Mangrovibacterium diazotrophicum: one gene and its partner. The protein of the gene in region 2 interacts with the protein of the main gene of each other region in a pairwise test. Links are inferred from orthologs where the notes say so. Each region holds a gene or a part of one and is shown on either strand. Other genes may lie near its edges.

Region 1 (7,216 bases), on a different replicon or contig from region 2:
CGACCTCTTTACCGGCAAGACTTTCCGGGTAAATCAACTCGTCCACGCCGAGGTTTCGAAGTTTCTCTTTGTATTTTTCTTCGAGGTATTCTCCGTTGTTAATCCGGGCAACTGTTCGTCCAACTCCCATGTCCTTAGCCATGATGCTGGCCATGATGTTTCGCTCTTCATAAGGTGTAACAGCAATCAGCAAGTCTGATTTGGCTACCCCGGCGTCTTTGAGGTCTTTGAATGAGTTTGCATACCCGGTAATGGTCAGCAGGTCTACCTGGCTCGATAGTTTATTCAGCTTTTCAGTATCGTCATCCATCAATACGATGTCATGATCTTCCCGGCTCAACATTTTAGCAAGGTGAGTTCCTACTTCTCCCGCTCCAACGATAACAATTTTCATTGAGTTTTAGTAATTCTACGTTAAAAATAGCCAAGCAAAGTAAAGTATAAAATAAACAATAACCATGCGATTATTCCAGTTTTTTGGAAAACGGTAGGGCTGTGAACGTTAGCTTAAGATTAGAGTGTTTACCGGCTTTCTAATGGTAATAGGGCCTATTTTACGGAGTTTACCCAATTGACTGATGCTATGGTAGTGTTTTGGCTTCTGATTCACTTTTGTTTGAGGAATTCGAAGGTGGTGGATTTTCGACAGCATTTCTGAGTTCGGTTAGTTTCGGTTTTTTGTTTTCAGGTGACAAAATATAGGTTTCGAGGCCGAATTGATAGATGTCATTTTCAATGAACAACTGCTTCTCCCGAAGTTGCAAGAAGTCACTGATAAGTATAATTTGAGGCTCATCCAACTGTAGTTTCGTCAACGTATTTGAATAGACATAGGGCGAAAGTTCGGTGGTATCTGATGTTAAAATGAAGTTGGAACGACCGTCGATAAAATGAAAAACAGCTTGTTTATTCTCGTACACCAGAAGGCGGTGCTGGTTGAACAATTGTCTTTTTTCGTTGATGCCTATCACAAGGAAAGCAATTAAAGATATAAGTGCGTATCGAATGAACTTCACTTGCTTTAGGTTGATGAATAGTATGATGAACAAGATTGCTAGAATGATTGCCGTTAATTGCCCTGGTGTAATTGAAATGCCCGAAACGACTGCACCCGGTAATCGGCTGATGAATTTCAACGCGATTAAAACAGCGGAGTTGGTTCCTTCGAGCAAAAAGGCGATTCCGTGTTGAAGTGCCGGGAGCGGAGTGGCTATAAAAAGTGAAAATGTTCCGGCTAACAAGACAAATGCCGCCGGAATGACGACAAAGTTACTGAGCCAGAAATAGAACGGAAATTGGTTGAAATAGTAAATGCTTAGCGGGAAAGTGCCGATTTGTGCGGCCAGCGACACGCAGAGCAACTGCCACGGCTTTTTGACAATAGGATTTTTTGAAGGCACCAGGCCGTTTATTAACGGGTAAAAATAGACGATGCTCAAAACGGCCGCATACGAAAGCTGAAAGCCGACTGCAAAAAGAATATCGGAATCAATTAGCAGCAGTGCAAAAGCGGAGGCGGCGATGGAGTTGTAAATGGAATTTGTCCGGTTGATGCTTTCGGCTAAAAGCAAGAAAGTGAACATTAGCGTGGCGCGTTGCACCGATGGCGACAGACCTGTCAAAAGCGCGTAGGCCCAAAGGATGGATAAAATCAGGCAACAACGAATCCATTTCCCTTTATGCGAACGTTTCAGGAATGAAAAGAGCTTGAGAAGAAAGAAGTAGATCAGCCCCACATGCAACCCACTGACTGCTAAAACATGCATGCCCCCTGTTTCAACGAAGGCGGCTCGGGTTTCCGGAGTCAGCTCTTTTCGGTATCCCAGACTCAGTGCTGAAATTACCTCAAAGCTTTCCGTCTTTTTCAGGTTAGAACGGAGAATTGTTAGGAGTTTTTCCCTGAATTTTTCGGCTGCGAGTCGGATCCGGAAATGGCTTTTTCCTGCTTTTTCAAATTTGCCAGACTTCAAATAGCAGCTAAAATAAATGCCTTGATTTGCAAGATAGTCGCGGTAATCAAATTCAAACGGATTTCCCCGGTTTTCAATCCGGCTAATCCGACTTTGGCAAAAAAGTAGGTCGCCTGCTTCCAGCTTTGCAGCATTGTCCGACTTTTGAAGCCAACCCATCATTGTTTGCTTATTCAAACTGTCGTTTTCCGCTTGTTCGATCCTGAGTTTGAGTTGAAAACTGTTTTCCTTTTCTGCTGGCTTTTCAACAACTGTCGCCCAAAAGCAGATCTCTTTGGAAGAAGATGTTGGAAGCGGCGGATGTTGAATTCGATAGTTGACACTGGAGATCAGAACCAGCGCCGTCGCCAATAAAGATGATGCGATGAGATCGAACGGGTATCTTTTTCGGCTAAATAGTTTTGCATACCAACCCAGACCAATGATGATCCACAGTGCAAAAGGGATGAGCAGGAGTGGATAAAATCGGGACAGCATCAATCCAAGGAGCCAAAATCCGAGGATTTTAACAAAAGGGTTATTTGAGAAAAACATCACCGTAACTCGCAAATAAACTATAAGTTACAGTAAAAATAGGATTGAATTCCAGTGGCTTGGGGCGCCTATTTGATGAACGACGGGATTCTGATGAAGAACCCCGTCGTTTTTATCATGAAGCGTTATTTTTTTGTTCCGGGAATGATGATCCGGTAGCTCGTTTTCACCTTTCCTTTGGTGATATTGGTCAGTCGACTTTTAAGCATTCGTTTTTTCAACGGGCTCAGGTAGTCGATTAAGAGCTTTCCTTCCAGGTGGTCGTATTCGTGTTGAATGACTCGGGCTGCAAAACCACCGTACTCTTCAATATGCTCAACGAAGTTTTCGTCGTAGTATTTGATTTTTACGAATTCCGGTCTCGAAACATCCTCGCGAATCTCCGGCAAGCTCAGGCAACCTTCATTCATAATCCATTCGTCACCTTTAAACTCGATAATCTCAGGATTGATGAACGCTTTCTTGAAGCCTTCCAATTCCGGTTCTTCATCGGCTGCAGCCGATGCATCAATAACAAACATACGGATAGACAACCCGATTTGAGGAGCGGCCAGTCCTACACCGTCCGAGTGGTACATGGTCTCAAACATGTCTTTCACCAATTGGTCAAAGCCAGGATAATCTTTATCAATAGGTTTCGCTACTTTTCGTAACAAAGGCTCACCGTAAACAGTAATCGGGTAAATCATTATCTGAATTTTTTTTGTTCTAAATACGACTGCAAAATAATTGTTGCACTAACAGCATCAATCGTTGCTTTGTTCTGTCTGTCTTTCTTTTTTAAACCAGCGTCAATCATTGTCTGGAATGCCATTCGCGACGTAAATCGTTCATCTACTTGTTCTAAGGGCATGTCCGGGTACAACTTTTGGAAGCGCTTCAAAAACGGATTGATATACAAAACGGCTTCCGATGCTTCATTGTTCATCTGCAACGGGTAACCGATAATCACCTTTTCAACCTGTTCTTTCTGGAAGTAATCTTTCAGAAAGTCAAAAATCTGGTGACTGGGGACAGTGGTTAACTTACTTGCAATAAGTTGCAAGGGGTCGGTTACTGCCAATCCAACGCGTTTCTTTCCAAAATCGATTGCTAAAATACGTGCCACCTGCTTCAAATTTGCTGCAAAAATAACATTCTATTTGCATTCTCCTCACAATGGTTTGAAAAAACAGTGCAAATATACTGAGTGCAAGTGGTTGATTGGTAGTGTTTTTCTATTTTGGCATGTCGTTTGCATTTCACTGGATAGCTTATACCGGTAAAAGAGACAAACAATTTATTGTTAAACCTGTAAACTTTAAAGTCATGAAAGCACCGAATAAATTTCAGATAGTAGCAGTTACGTTGATGTTGGGATTAGGTCTAAGTAGTTTTTCGGTTCAGGCTGAACGGAATGATTCGCACAAGGGAAATAAGAAGGAGTACAAATACAAGAAGAATGATCGTCAAAAATATGCGAATAAATCCTATAAATACGATGATCACAGGTATTATGATCGCAAGCCAGTGCAGCGTCATTATGAAAACGAGCGATACGCGTACCGTCATCCGCGATACGGAAATGTTTATCGCCAGTTTAGCTCCGCACCAGTGCATTTGAGACATACCCAAGGAGATGTCTACTACCACTCGGGCCACTATTATTCTTATTACCCGCAAGTAGGATATGTGCAGATCGCGATGCCGTCCGGCTACGTATTCGCTACTTTACCCGGGCGATATGAAAGAGTGCACTATGGAGGTCATCTGTATTTTCGGGTAGGCGATATGATGTTTGAACGCTGCGGACACGGGTACCGATTAGCTCCACAGTTTAATGTGAGCTTTTCTGCCAGGTTTTAAGATTTTAAGTCGATAGTTTACTTATCGTGCCGGCTGGTGAATTGGGGGATTCGCCGCCGGCTTTTTTTTTGTGTCAAGTGTGGAGCGTCTCCCTCGAAAATAAGCTTTCTGTGGCGGTTTGACCACGTTATGGCTGAATGAAACGTGACGTTTTGAAACGGTATTTTTGAACGGGTTTTAACGTAATGCATTGCATTTTAGTGATTTGTAAAATAGCGTGACTATTCTCTCCGCATTTTGGCACCGGGATTGCTTCTTTGCGGGTAGAAGTCTAAAAATCTACGTCATGAAAATCAATAAAGCACATGCAACTTGGGAAGGGAATTTGAAAAAAGGTACAGGTGAAATGGGATTCGAAGAAAGTAAAACCAATTTCCCGTTCAGTTTTAAATCTCGATTTGAGGAAGGGGAAGGAGCGAACCCTGAAATGTTGATCGGTGCTGCTCATGCAGGCTGTTTCTCGATGGCTTTCTCAAACATGCTCAGCGAGGCAGGTTACGAACCTGAAAAAGTAGCAACAACGGCCGAAGTCAAGCTGGATTCAGTAGATGGTGGCTTTAGAATTACCGGAAGTCACCTGGTTGTTCAGGCTGTGGTGCCGGGAATTTCAGAAGAGAAGTTTTTTGAAATTGCCGAGCAAGCAAAGGTTGGTTGCCCGGTGTCGCAAGCCTTGTCGGCCATTGATGTCAGCATGGAAGCTACCTTGCTTTGATGCCCAAAAAAGAAATTTTATCTTTCATTCCACATTCTATACGTTAATACTCAAAACAAAAGCCGCCTTCCAGAGGGAAAGCGGCTTTCTCTATTTTTGAATGAGTCGATTTACTAAGAAATGTTTGCCAGAGCTGCGGCAACCCGAGCAATCGGTACGCGATAAGGTGAGCAGCTTACGTAGTCGAGCCCAACACTGTCGCAGAACATCACGGAACTAGGTTCACCACCGTGTTCGCCGCAAATGCCTACTTTCAGTTTTGGTTTGGATGAACGTCCTTTTTCAACTCCCATTTTTACCAGCTGACCGACACCGGTTTGGTCGAGCACCTGGAACGGATCATTTTTCAGAATTCCTTTGTCGAGGTAGTCCGGTAAGAATTTGCCGGCGTCGTCGCGAGAATAACCGAAAGTCATTTGCGTGAGGTCGTTTGTGCCGAAAGAGAAGAATTCTGCTTCTTCTGCAATCAGGTCAGCGGTTAGTGCAGCACGCGGAATCTCGATCATTGTTCCCAGCAGGAAGTCAATTTTATCGCCTTTTTCTTCGAAGACTTTTTCTGCAGTCTGACGGATAATCGCAGCCTGGTTTTTCAGCTCAGCGATGGTACCAACCAGCGGAACCATAATTTCAGGTTTGGCGTCGATTCCTTTTTTCTTCAGGTTAAGTGCAGCTTCAATAATAGCTCTGGCCTGCATGGCTGTAATTTCCGGGTAGGTGATTCCCAAACGGCAACCACGGTGGCCAAGCATCGGGTTGAATTCGGACAGGTCTTCAATCTTCGATAAAATGGCGTCCATTGTAATACCCATTTCTTCTGCTAATTCCTGTTGAGCAGATGCGTTGTGCGGAACAAACTCGTGCAATGGAGGGTCGAGTAAACGAACGGTAACACCGTAACCAGCCATCGCTTCGAAAATACCCTCGAAGTCGCTTCTTTGGTAAGGCAGCAGTTTGGCTAAAGCTTTTTCACGGTCGGCAGTATTGTTTGCCAAAATCATTTCGCGCATTGCCTTTATGCGTTCTCCTTCGAAGAACATGTGCTCGGTACGGCAAAGCCCAATACCTTTTGCGCCGAACTTGCTGGCAACTTGAGCATCGTGTGGTGTATCGGCATTGGTGCGAACAGTCATCCTGGTAAACTCATCAGCCAAATCCATGATTTTTCCGAAATCGCCTCCCAGATCCGGATTTTGAGTAGCCACTTTACCTTCGCAAACTTCTCCGGTAGAGCCGTTCAGCGAGATCCAGTCACCTTCTTTTAAAACTTTCCCGGAAACAGTCATGGTGCGGGCTCGATAGTCGATGCGAACTGTGCCGGCACCCGAAACGCAGCATTTACCCATTCCACGGGCTACGACCGCAGCGTGTGAGGTCATCCCTCCACGGGCGGTCAAAATGCCGCGGGCAATGTTCATCCCTTCCAAATCTTCGGGTGAGGTTTCGATACGAACCAGGACTGACGATTCGTATTTCGATGCTTCATCGGCGAAGAACACGATTTGGCCGGTTGCAGCGCCCGGAGATGCCGGAAGACCTTTGGCCAGGATTGTAGCACGTTTCATGGCTTCCTTGTCGAAAACAGGGTGCAATAATTCGTCGAGTTTGTTGGGCTCAATACGTTTCAAGGCTGTTTTTTTATCGATCATTCCTTGCTCCAGCATGTCGACGGCAATTTTGACCATGGCTGCTCCTGTACGTTTCCCGTTGCGAGTTTGAAGCAGCCATAATTTGCCTTCCTGGATGGTAAATTCCAGATCCTGCATGTCACGGTAATGATCTTCTAGTTTTTCCTGAACCGAATTTAGTTCGGCGTAAAGTCCGGGCATGGTTTCTTCCAGTGAGGGGAAATGTGATTTGCGTAGTTCTTCATCAATGCCAGCCAATTCTGCCCAACGTTTACTTCCTTCCAAGGTAATCTGCTGTGGCGTACGGATACCGGCCACAACGTCTTCACCCTGTGCGTTTATCAGGTATTCACCATTGAAAATATCTTCACCGGTTCCGGCATCGCGGGTAAACGCAACTCCCGTAGCTGACGAGTTACCCATGTTGCCGAATACCATCGCCTGCACGTTAACCGCTGTTCCCCATTCAGCCGGGATCGCGTTTAACTTGCGGTAATAGATGGCACGGTCGTTCATCCAACTGTCGAATA
Region 2 (7,400 bases):
ACATCGACGCCCATGGTGTATTTCAGAACCATTTCGGCCACCCGGATTTCCCGTTCCGCTTTGATGATTGCATTTTCCGAGTTCTGAACGATCAACTTGAGTTGGTCGAGATCCTGTTCTTCTACGAATCCGTTTTCGTACAATGCTTTGGTGTCGGTAAATTGCTTTTCGTTGTTTAACAGGTTTTCCTGCAAAACCTGAAGATTTTCGCGTGCGATCAAAGCGCCGTAGTAGGCTTGCTCAACCGCATGCCGAATTTCAATTTCGCTCTTTTCTTTGGCTTGATCAGAAAGTTGCAGGTACAACTTTGCAGAACTCACCCCAACGATGTACGAACCATCGAACAAGAGTTGGTCTACAGTGAAGCCGAAGTCGGAATTGAATTTCTGGCCGAAAGTTACTTCGAAATACTCGCCCGGGTTTCCACCGACAAATTCGGCAGGGATCAACGAAACCGGTAGGTTCAGATAGTTCGTGTAGCTTGCTGAACCGGATACCTGCGGCAGACCGGTAGCAATGGTTTCCCACACCTTTTTACGGGCTGCATCCACGTCGAGCGAGCTGTTGCGGATGACGTACGAGTTTTGCATGGCATAATCCTTAGCCTCGGGCAGCGAAAACCGCAGGGTATCCTGCGCTGAAGCGCTTCCCACGGTAATGAGCATGAACAAAATCAGGATTGTTTGTCGTACTCTAGTTTTCATTTTGAACATTGTTTAATTGTTGTTTGTAGTATTCAATCCCTTTCGGGGTGCAAATGGCATGTAGATGGTAATCAATTGTTTTGTCGAATAATTCGAGACTCATCGCTTCCTTTTCGTCGAACAAACCGTTGTCGGGGTTTAAAATGAATAAACTTCTACCAACTGTCATTTTTGCGATAAAATCCTGATCTAGCTCCGCCCGGAACAGTCCTTCCTTTTTCCCTTTTTCCAGTAGTAAGCACTCGTTGTTGTAGACGGTAACACGTTTGAAGTTCTTGAGCTTCTCATAAATTCGGGGATAAGTGCGTCGCAAATCGTAATCAATGTTGCTTTGCAAAAGGCTCAGGATCTGGATCACTTTGTCGCGGATTTTAATGATTTGATCGATGGCGTTTAAATCGTCGCCTTCTTCCAGTCGAAAGTGGTCGCTACAAAGAAAATACTTGTTAGTCAGTTGATCGACTAGGTCTTCCTTGTCTTTGAAAAAATTGTAAATGGTCTTTTTCGAAATGCTAGCTTGTCCCGCGATCTCATCCAAAGTAACGCTCTTGATTCCGTGTTTGAAAAAGAGTTCCGCTGCCTTTTCGATGATGTAGGTTTTCTTATCGTCGTTCATAGAGTGCAAAGCTATAGGAAAAATACCAATTGGAAACTATGGACACGTTAATAGTTTCCGTAGTTTTTGTGAAATTAATGTTTCGAAAAAAAAATCACGTGCAAAAGTAAGCCTACCAGGCGTGCTGATCGGATAGCGAATCGGTTAGTGACGAAATAAGTCGAGGAAAGGCGAAAAAGGCAGGATTAGCTATTTTATTTGCCGCAAATTGAGGGAAGTAAAAATTCAGCGATCTTCAGGTCAAAAGGACGGGTAATCTTAATGTTCTCGGGGTTTCCTTCTACGAGCTTGATGGTTTCGCCCATGGATTCGCAAACAGAAGCATCGTCCGTAAACAGTGGGGATTCTTCTTGCTTGAATGCCTTTTTGATCAGGTCCAGTTTGAAAGTTTGAGGTGTTTGAACCAACCTGAAACGGCTTCGGTCGGTGTGCTTGCTTGCTTCCGGTGTCAGTTCTCGCAAACTTTCTACGACTGGCATCACCGGAAGCGCGTTACCTTTTGCAAGGGTTGTTTCTTCACAGTTCGCAATTGTTTGTTGCGAAACCAAAGGTCTAACGCCGTCGTGGATAAAAACAATTCCGTTTTCGGGTAGCGTGTCGAGGCCATTTTTGACCGATTGGAAACGAGTGTTTCCACCAGCCACCAGTTGATGAGTAAGTTGAAAGTTGTTTTCCCGGCAAAGTTTCTCCCAAACGGCAAACTGGTTGGAGGGAAGCACCAGGACAAGCTGCATGCTCGAATCGTAGTTGTAGAATTGTTCCAGCGTGTGCATCAGAATTGGCTTTCCACACACCGGAATAAATTGTTTGGGGATTTCGGCACCCATTCGGGTTCCGCTTCCGCCGGCTACGATTAATGCAAACTTTTCCATCGATTTAAATGTTGCATGCAAAAATAGCAATACATTTAGATTTCACTTTACAATTGCTGATTCAAAATCAATACAGACAAAGCCATGCAAACACTCCTTCAATTTTTGAACGAACTCAAAGAGAATAACAACAAAGAATGGTTCAATGAAAACCGGAAAGCTTATGATGCGAGTAAAGAGCAGATGTTGTTTTTTACCGAGATCATGATTCAGGAACTGCGAAAGATGGATTCTGAAATTCCTGCCTTGAGCGCGAAGGACTGCCTTTTCCGTATTTTTCGCGATGTACGTTTCTCGAATGACAAAAGCCCGTACAAAACCAACATGGGTAGTTTCATTGCTCCCGGAGGACGAAAAAGCGACCTAGCCGGTTATTATGTGCACTTTGAGCCAGGAGCTTCGTTTATCGGAGGCGGGGTTTGGTGTCCGGCAGCCGATGTTTTAAGAGCGATTCGCATGGAGATTTATGAGCATCCCGATGGTTTCAAGGAAGTGCTGTATGACGGTGACTTTAAAGAATACTTCACAGAGATCATGGGTGAAAAATTGAAGACTGCACCAAAAGGCTTCGATAAGGAATTTGAAGATATCGATTTGCTGCGCTACAAATCGTACGCTTTTGGTTATTCACTCACCGATGAGCAGGTTTTGTCGGCTGATTTGGTCGAGCTCGCCGTATCTGTTTTCCGACAACTGAGCCACATGAACCGTTTTCTGAATGATGCCATCGAAAAACGGCGGTAAAAGTGTCGAATTAACAATAATATTTTGGTCGTTCATGGTGTAAATCGTACAGAAAGTTGTACGAAAAGCATTCGTTCATGATATAATAGTGTGAAAAGGGTTACAAAATCCGGGAACCACGTATTAATAGATAGATTAGTTTCTTCCCAATCAACCCATTTTCATAGAAAAAGCCGGCGAATTTACTTCCCGGCTTTTTTTCTTTTATCGTGATTGGTCTTGATTATTTCAGATTTCCTGTCTTGATCAGCCACTCGGCAATTTGAACGGCATTCAGTGCAGCACCCTTTTTAATTTGGTCGCCAACACACCAAAAAGTCAACCCTTTTGGATTCGTGATGTCTTTGCGCAAACGACCAACATATACATCATCTTTACCAGCCACAAACAAAGGCATTGGGTATTCTTTGTTTTGCGGTTTGTCGATAACGGTCAAGCCTTCAAATTTTTCGAATGCATCGCGTACTTGCTCAACGCTCAACGCTTCTTCCGTTTCCAGCCAAATAGCTTCAGAGTGTGAACGGGCAACCGGAACACGCACACAAGTGGCGCTTACTTCAGCATCGGTGTGCATAATCTTTTTGGTTTCCCAGTTCATCTTCATTTCCTCTTTAGTATAGTCGTTATCCAGGAAAACGTCGATGTGAGGAATGATATTCATTGCCAACTGGTAAGCAAATTTGTCAACTTTCGGTTCTTCACCTGTTGCAATCTGACGGGTTTGTTCTTCCAGTTCGGCAATACCTTGCGCACCTGCACCACTTGCAGCCTGGTATGTAGCAACCTGCACTTTGGTAATTTTCGACAAATCGTTGATTGGTTTCAACGCAACAACCATTTGAATTGTCGAGCAGTTTGGGTTGGCAATAATGTTGCGTGGGCGCACCAAAGCATCTTCCGGGTTTACTTCAGGAACAACCAATGGAACGTCGTCGTCATAACGGAAAGCGCTGGAGTTGTCGATCATGACTGCTCCGTATTTGGTAATCGTTGACGCAAAGTCTTTCGAGATTGAAGCTCCGGCAGAGGTCAATGCAATATCAATATCTTTGAAATCGTCGTTGTGCTTCAATTCCTTGACAGTTAGTTTCTTGCCTTTAAATTCGTATTCTGTTCCGGCACTTCTGGCCGATCCAAATAAAACTAACTCATCGAGCGGGAAATTCCGTTCAGCCAGTACGTTCAAAAACTCCTGTCCAACCGCTCCACTTGCACCAACAATTGCAACTTTCATAGTTTGGAAAATTTTGTTAATTTAAATCGTTAAAAATCAGTTTCTACTGTAGAAACTTAGAGCGCCCAAAATTAGTTGTTTACTTTTAATTTTTAACCCAATGAAAGCGAAATCTTGGTATTTTCTTTTGCTGGGAATCATCTTGTTTACAATTGATACTTACGGAAGGCCAATTTGGTTTGAAAATTTTGAAATCGCAGAGAAAGGATATTGGGGAGACGATGATGGTTTGACGATTCATGCTGACTTATCCGGAATTACAAAATGGTTCCTCAATGTGGACAATTGCAGCTTCACAGCTTCCAACGATTATGTGAAAACAGTTTCGACTTCCGGTGGCCGGTTCGAAGCACTAGACTGCGATGGCGAGGCAGTCTGGACTTCCGAGTGGATCCGGATTTCTGGTGAAAGCAGTGTGAGCTGCAAATTGACGACCCGGGAAACCGGCAGTGGAAAGACTGAAACCAGTAAATACATTCATGTTTTTTATCGCCTGGACGACGGGCCCGAACAACTTTTCGAAATCAATGGAATCAGTGCCGGAAATTGGGGCGAGGCCGTGGTGGAGCAAACCGGTTTGCAGGGAGACTCGCTGCAAATCGTGATTCGCTTGAACACAAGTTATGCTTCCGATAAAATAATAGTCGACGATATTTTGGTCGAGTCGCAGGAACCGCCGCTTTTACCCGAGAATTTGGCAGCTGCAGGAGATTTGTTGATCAATGAAATTCTGTTTAATCCTTACCCTGATTGTGATGATTTTGTGGAGGTGGTGAATGTTTCGAATAAGGAGCTGCGTACCGATCACCTGTTTATCGCCTCACGAGATAGCGATGGAAACTTGAAACAAGTTAATTCGTTTTCGGCTTTTGCGGATTATTTGGCACCTGGTGCCTATTTATTGCTGTGCGAAAAACCGGACAGCCTGCCTTTTATTTACCCGCAAAACTGTGCAGAGAATTTTATGTCGAGTGAACTGCCATCGATGCCGAATGATGGTGGGGTAGTCGCGCTGGTGGATGACTCGCTGAATGTGATTGACGAGTTAATCTACGATGCAAAAATGCATCATCCTTCGATTGCCGATGAAGAAGGGATTTCGTTGGAACGGAGGTCTGTTAAGTTGCCAACGAGTGAATGGGAGAATTGGACATCCGCTGCGTCGGTTGTGGGTTTCGCGACGCCCGGCTGCCCGAATTCGATGCTCGAGCTCGATTTTCAGACAAACTCGGTGACCTTTGAGCCCGATGTTATTTCGCCGAATAATGATGGCTATAACGATTTCACGAATCTTCATTTCGAACTGTCAGAGCCGGAATGGTTGCTGAATGTGCTGATTTTTGATGTATCAGGACGATTGATCGATCAACCGCAAAAAAATGTAACAATCGGGCAAACTGCCGATCTAAATTGGCAAGGACAACGATCGGATGGCGAGCTGTTGGCTGCCGGGATTTACGTTTTCTATATCGAATTGACCAATTTGAGGGGAGAGCGCAAAGTATTCCGGAAAAGCTGCACGATCGTAAACAAGATTATGTAATTTAGACGGTCACTACCAAAAAACAACCATGAAACAACACCTTTTTTCTTTTTCGCTGAAAGAGATCACCCGTTCACCCTCTTTCGGACGAAGCATTGCGACTACGGTCATGCTCGTTTTTCTGGCGCTATACTTTACTGCGGTTTTCTTGGCTTTTGGACTTTTGATTATTCCGAGAGCGTTGACTGAGAAATTCCCTGGTCAGGAACTAACCAGCATGCTGAACAGTTATCTGTTAATCTATTTTGCGATCGATTTAGTGATGCGACAACTATTACAAAGTTTGCCCACCATCAGCTTCAAACCGTTTATTATTTTGAATATTAAACGGCGGCGAATTGCCACCTATTTGCTCAACCGGTCGGTTTTGCATTTTTTCAATCTCCTGCCTTTTTTCATGATCATCCCACTGTTCTTTCGTCTCGTGGTGCCTGATCATGCTGGAGCCGGAGCGGTTTACTGGTTAATTGCCATTGTGCTATTAATCATGACCAACCATTTCCTCACGACATACTTGAAATGGTGGATCAACGAGAGCAGTTACGGGTTTTATGTGTTTGCTGCGGTTTTCGTGGCGCTTTATGCTGCAAATTATTTCGGCTTGGTGGATTTGACCGGTGCATTTGGACGATTGCTGGACACGACGATTCAACAGCCTTTGATTCTGCTTGGATTGGCGATTCCTCCCGTTCTGTTTTATTGGCTCAATCTGCGTTACCTGATGTCAAATTTGTACCTGAACCTGGTTGAGAAGAAGCAAAAGGACTCAACGGTGCGAGACTTCAGTTGGATGAGTGAACTGGGTGAGTATGGCAAATTCATTTCCTTGAACGTTCGGATGATTTGGCGAAATAAGCGTCCCCGAACCCAGTTTGTGATGACTCTGCTATTTCTGCTCTACGGATTTCTGATTTATAAAGATGTTGACAAAGGAATACCTGAAGGAATCTTGATTTTAGGAGGGTTGATCATGACCGGTATGTTTTCAATCTCCATCGGTCAGTTTTTCCCAGCTTGGCACAGTCGCTACTACGCGATGCTGATGACCCAGAATTTCAAAATGAAGCAGTTCCTTCAAGCCTTTTATTACATGAACCTGATTGTGTCGTTCATCTATTTCCTGGTCACTTTGCTGTACGGATTTATGGATATTCGGATCGTTTATTTCAATACCGCCCTGTTTTTCTACCACATTGGTGTGAATCTGAACCTGATCTTGCTGTTCGGTTCTTTTAGTAAAAAGGCGGTCGATCTGGGAGGTTCGGCGATGTTCAATTACCAGGGAATGGGGGCCACGCAATGGCTGATCGCATTCCCGCTGCTCATCGGGCCGATCCTGTTTTTCTACCTGTTTAAATGGGCAACAAATTCCAACCCGGCATTGATTATTTTGGGTCTCCTGGGAGTTGTTGGGATTCTGCTTCAGCCTCACTTATTTAATTATTTCGAAAAGTCATACAACAAACAAAAACATCGCCTCATCCGCGATTATAAAAACTCCTGATCATGATTGAAATTGTAAACCTCATAAAAGCCTATCAAAAAGAAATCGTTCTGAATATTGAGGAACTGAAGATTGAAAAAGGCCAGCTTTTCGGCTTGGTTGGAAACAATGGTGCCGGTAAAACAACCTTGTTTAACCTGGTGCTAGACCTGATTGTGCCGTCAAAAGGGCAGGTAATCAGCC

What was found.
Region 1: the proteins of BC643_RS14180 (region 2) and def interact in binary tests that used the Escherichia coli proteins (3 or more experiments, as listed by UniProt). The link is inferred for Mangrovibacterium diazotrophicum from one-to-one orthologs.

The regions. Positions count from the first base shown.
Region 1 is NZ_RAPN01000002.1:410,030-417,245, reverse strand. The notes cover bases 1,412-4,225. They hold def (peptide deformylase), read right to left. Parts: upstream 3,194-4,225; coding sequence 2,630-3,193; downstream 1,412-2,629. Other genes in these bases: BC643_RS17855 (hypothetical protein), read left to right, coding at 3,813-4,225; ruvX (Holliday junction resolvase RuvX), read right to left, coding at 3,193-3,612; BC643_RS17870 (ComEC/Rec2 family competence protein), read right to left, coding at 1,412-2,447. Also shown: Trk system potassium transporter TrkA, read right to left, coding at 1-394; more of BC643_RS17870, read right to left, coding at 582-1,411; more of BC643_RS17855, read left to right, coding at 4,226-4,349; BC643_RS17850 (OsmC family protein), read left to right, coding at 4,636-5,061; ppdK (pyruvate, phosphate dikinase), read right to left, coding at 5,175-7,216. UniProt on the Escherichia coli protein: Removes the formyl group from the N-terminal Met of newly synthesized proteins. Requires at least a dipeptide for an efficient rate of reaction. N-terminal L-methionine is a prerequisite for activity but the enzyme has broad specificity at other positions.
Region 2 is NZ_RAPN01000001.1:3,613,770-3,621,169, forward strand. The notes cover bases 2,166-5,163. They hold BC643_RS14180 (aspartate-semialdehyde dehydrogenase), read right to left. Parts: upstream 4,171-5,163; coding sequence 3,160-4,170; downstream 2,166-3,159. Other genes in these bases: BC643_RS14170 (2-C-methyl-D-erythritol 4-phosphate cytidylyltransferase), read right to left, coding at 2,166-2,192; BC643_RS14175 (DUF2461 domain-containing protein), read left to right, coding at 2,277-2,936; BC643_RS14185 (T9SS type B sorting domain-containing protein), read left to right, coding at 4,271-5,163. Also shown: BC643_RS14160 (TolC family protein), read right to left, coding at 1-704; BC643_RS14165 (TetR/AcrR family transcriptional regulator), read right to left, coding at 694-1,320; more of BC643_RS14170, read right to left, coding at 1,515-2,165; more of BC643_RS14185, read left to right, coding at 5,164-5,713; BC643_RS14190 (DUF5687 family protein), read left to right, coding at 5,742-7,217; BC643_RS14195 (ABC transporter ATP-binding protein), read left to right, coding at 7,220-7,400.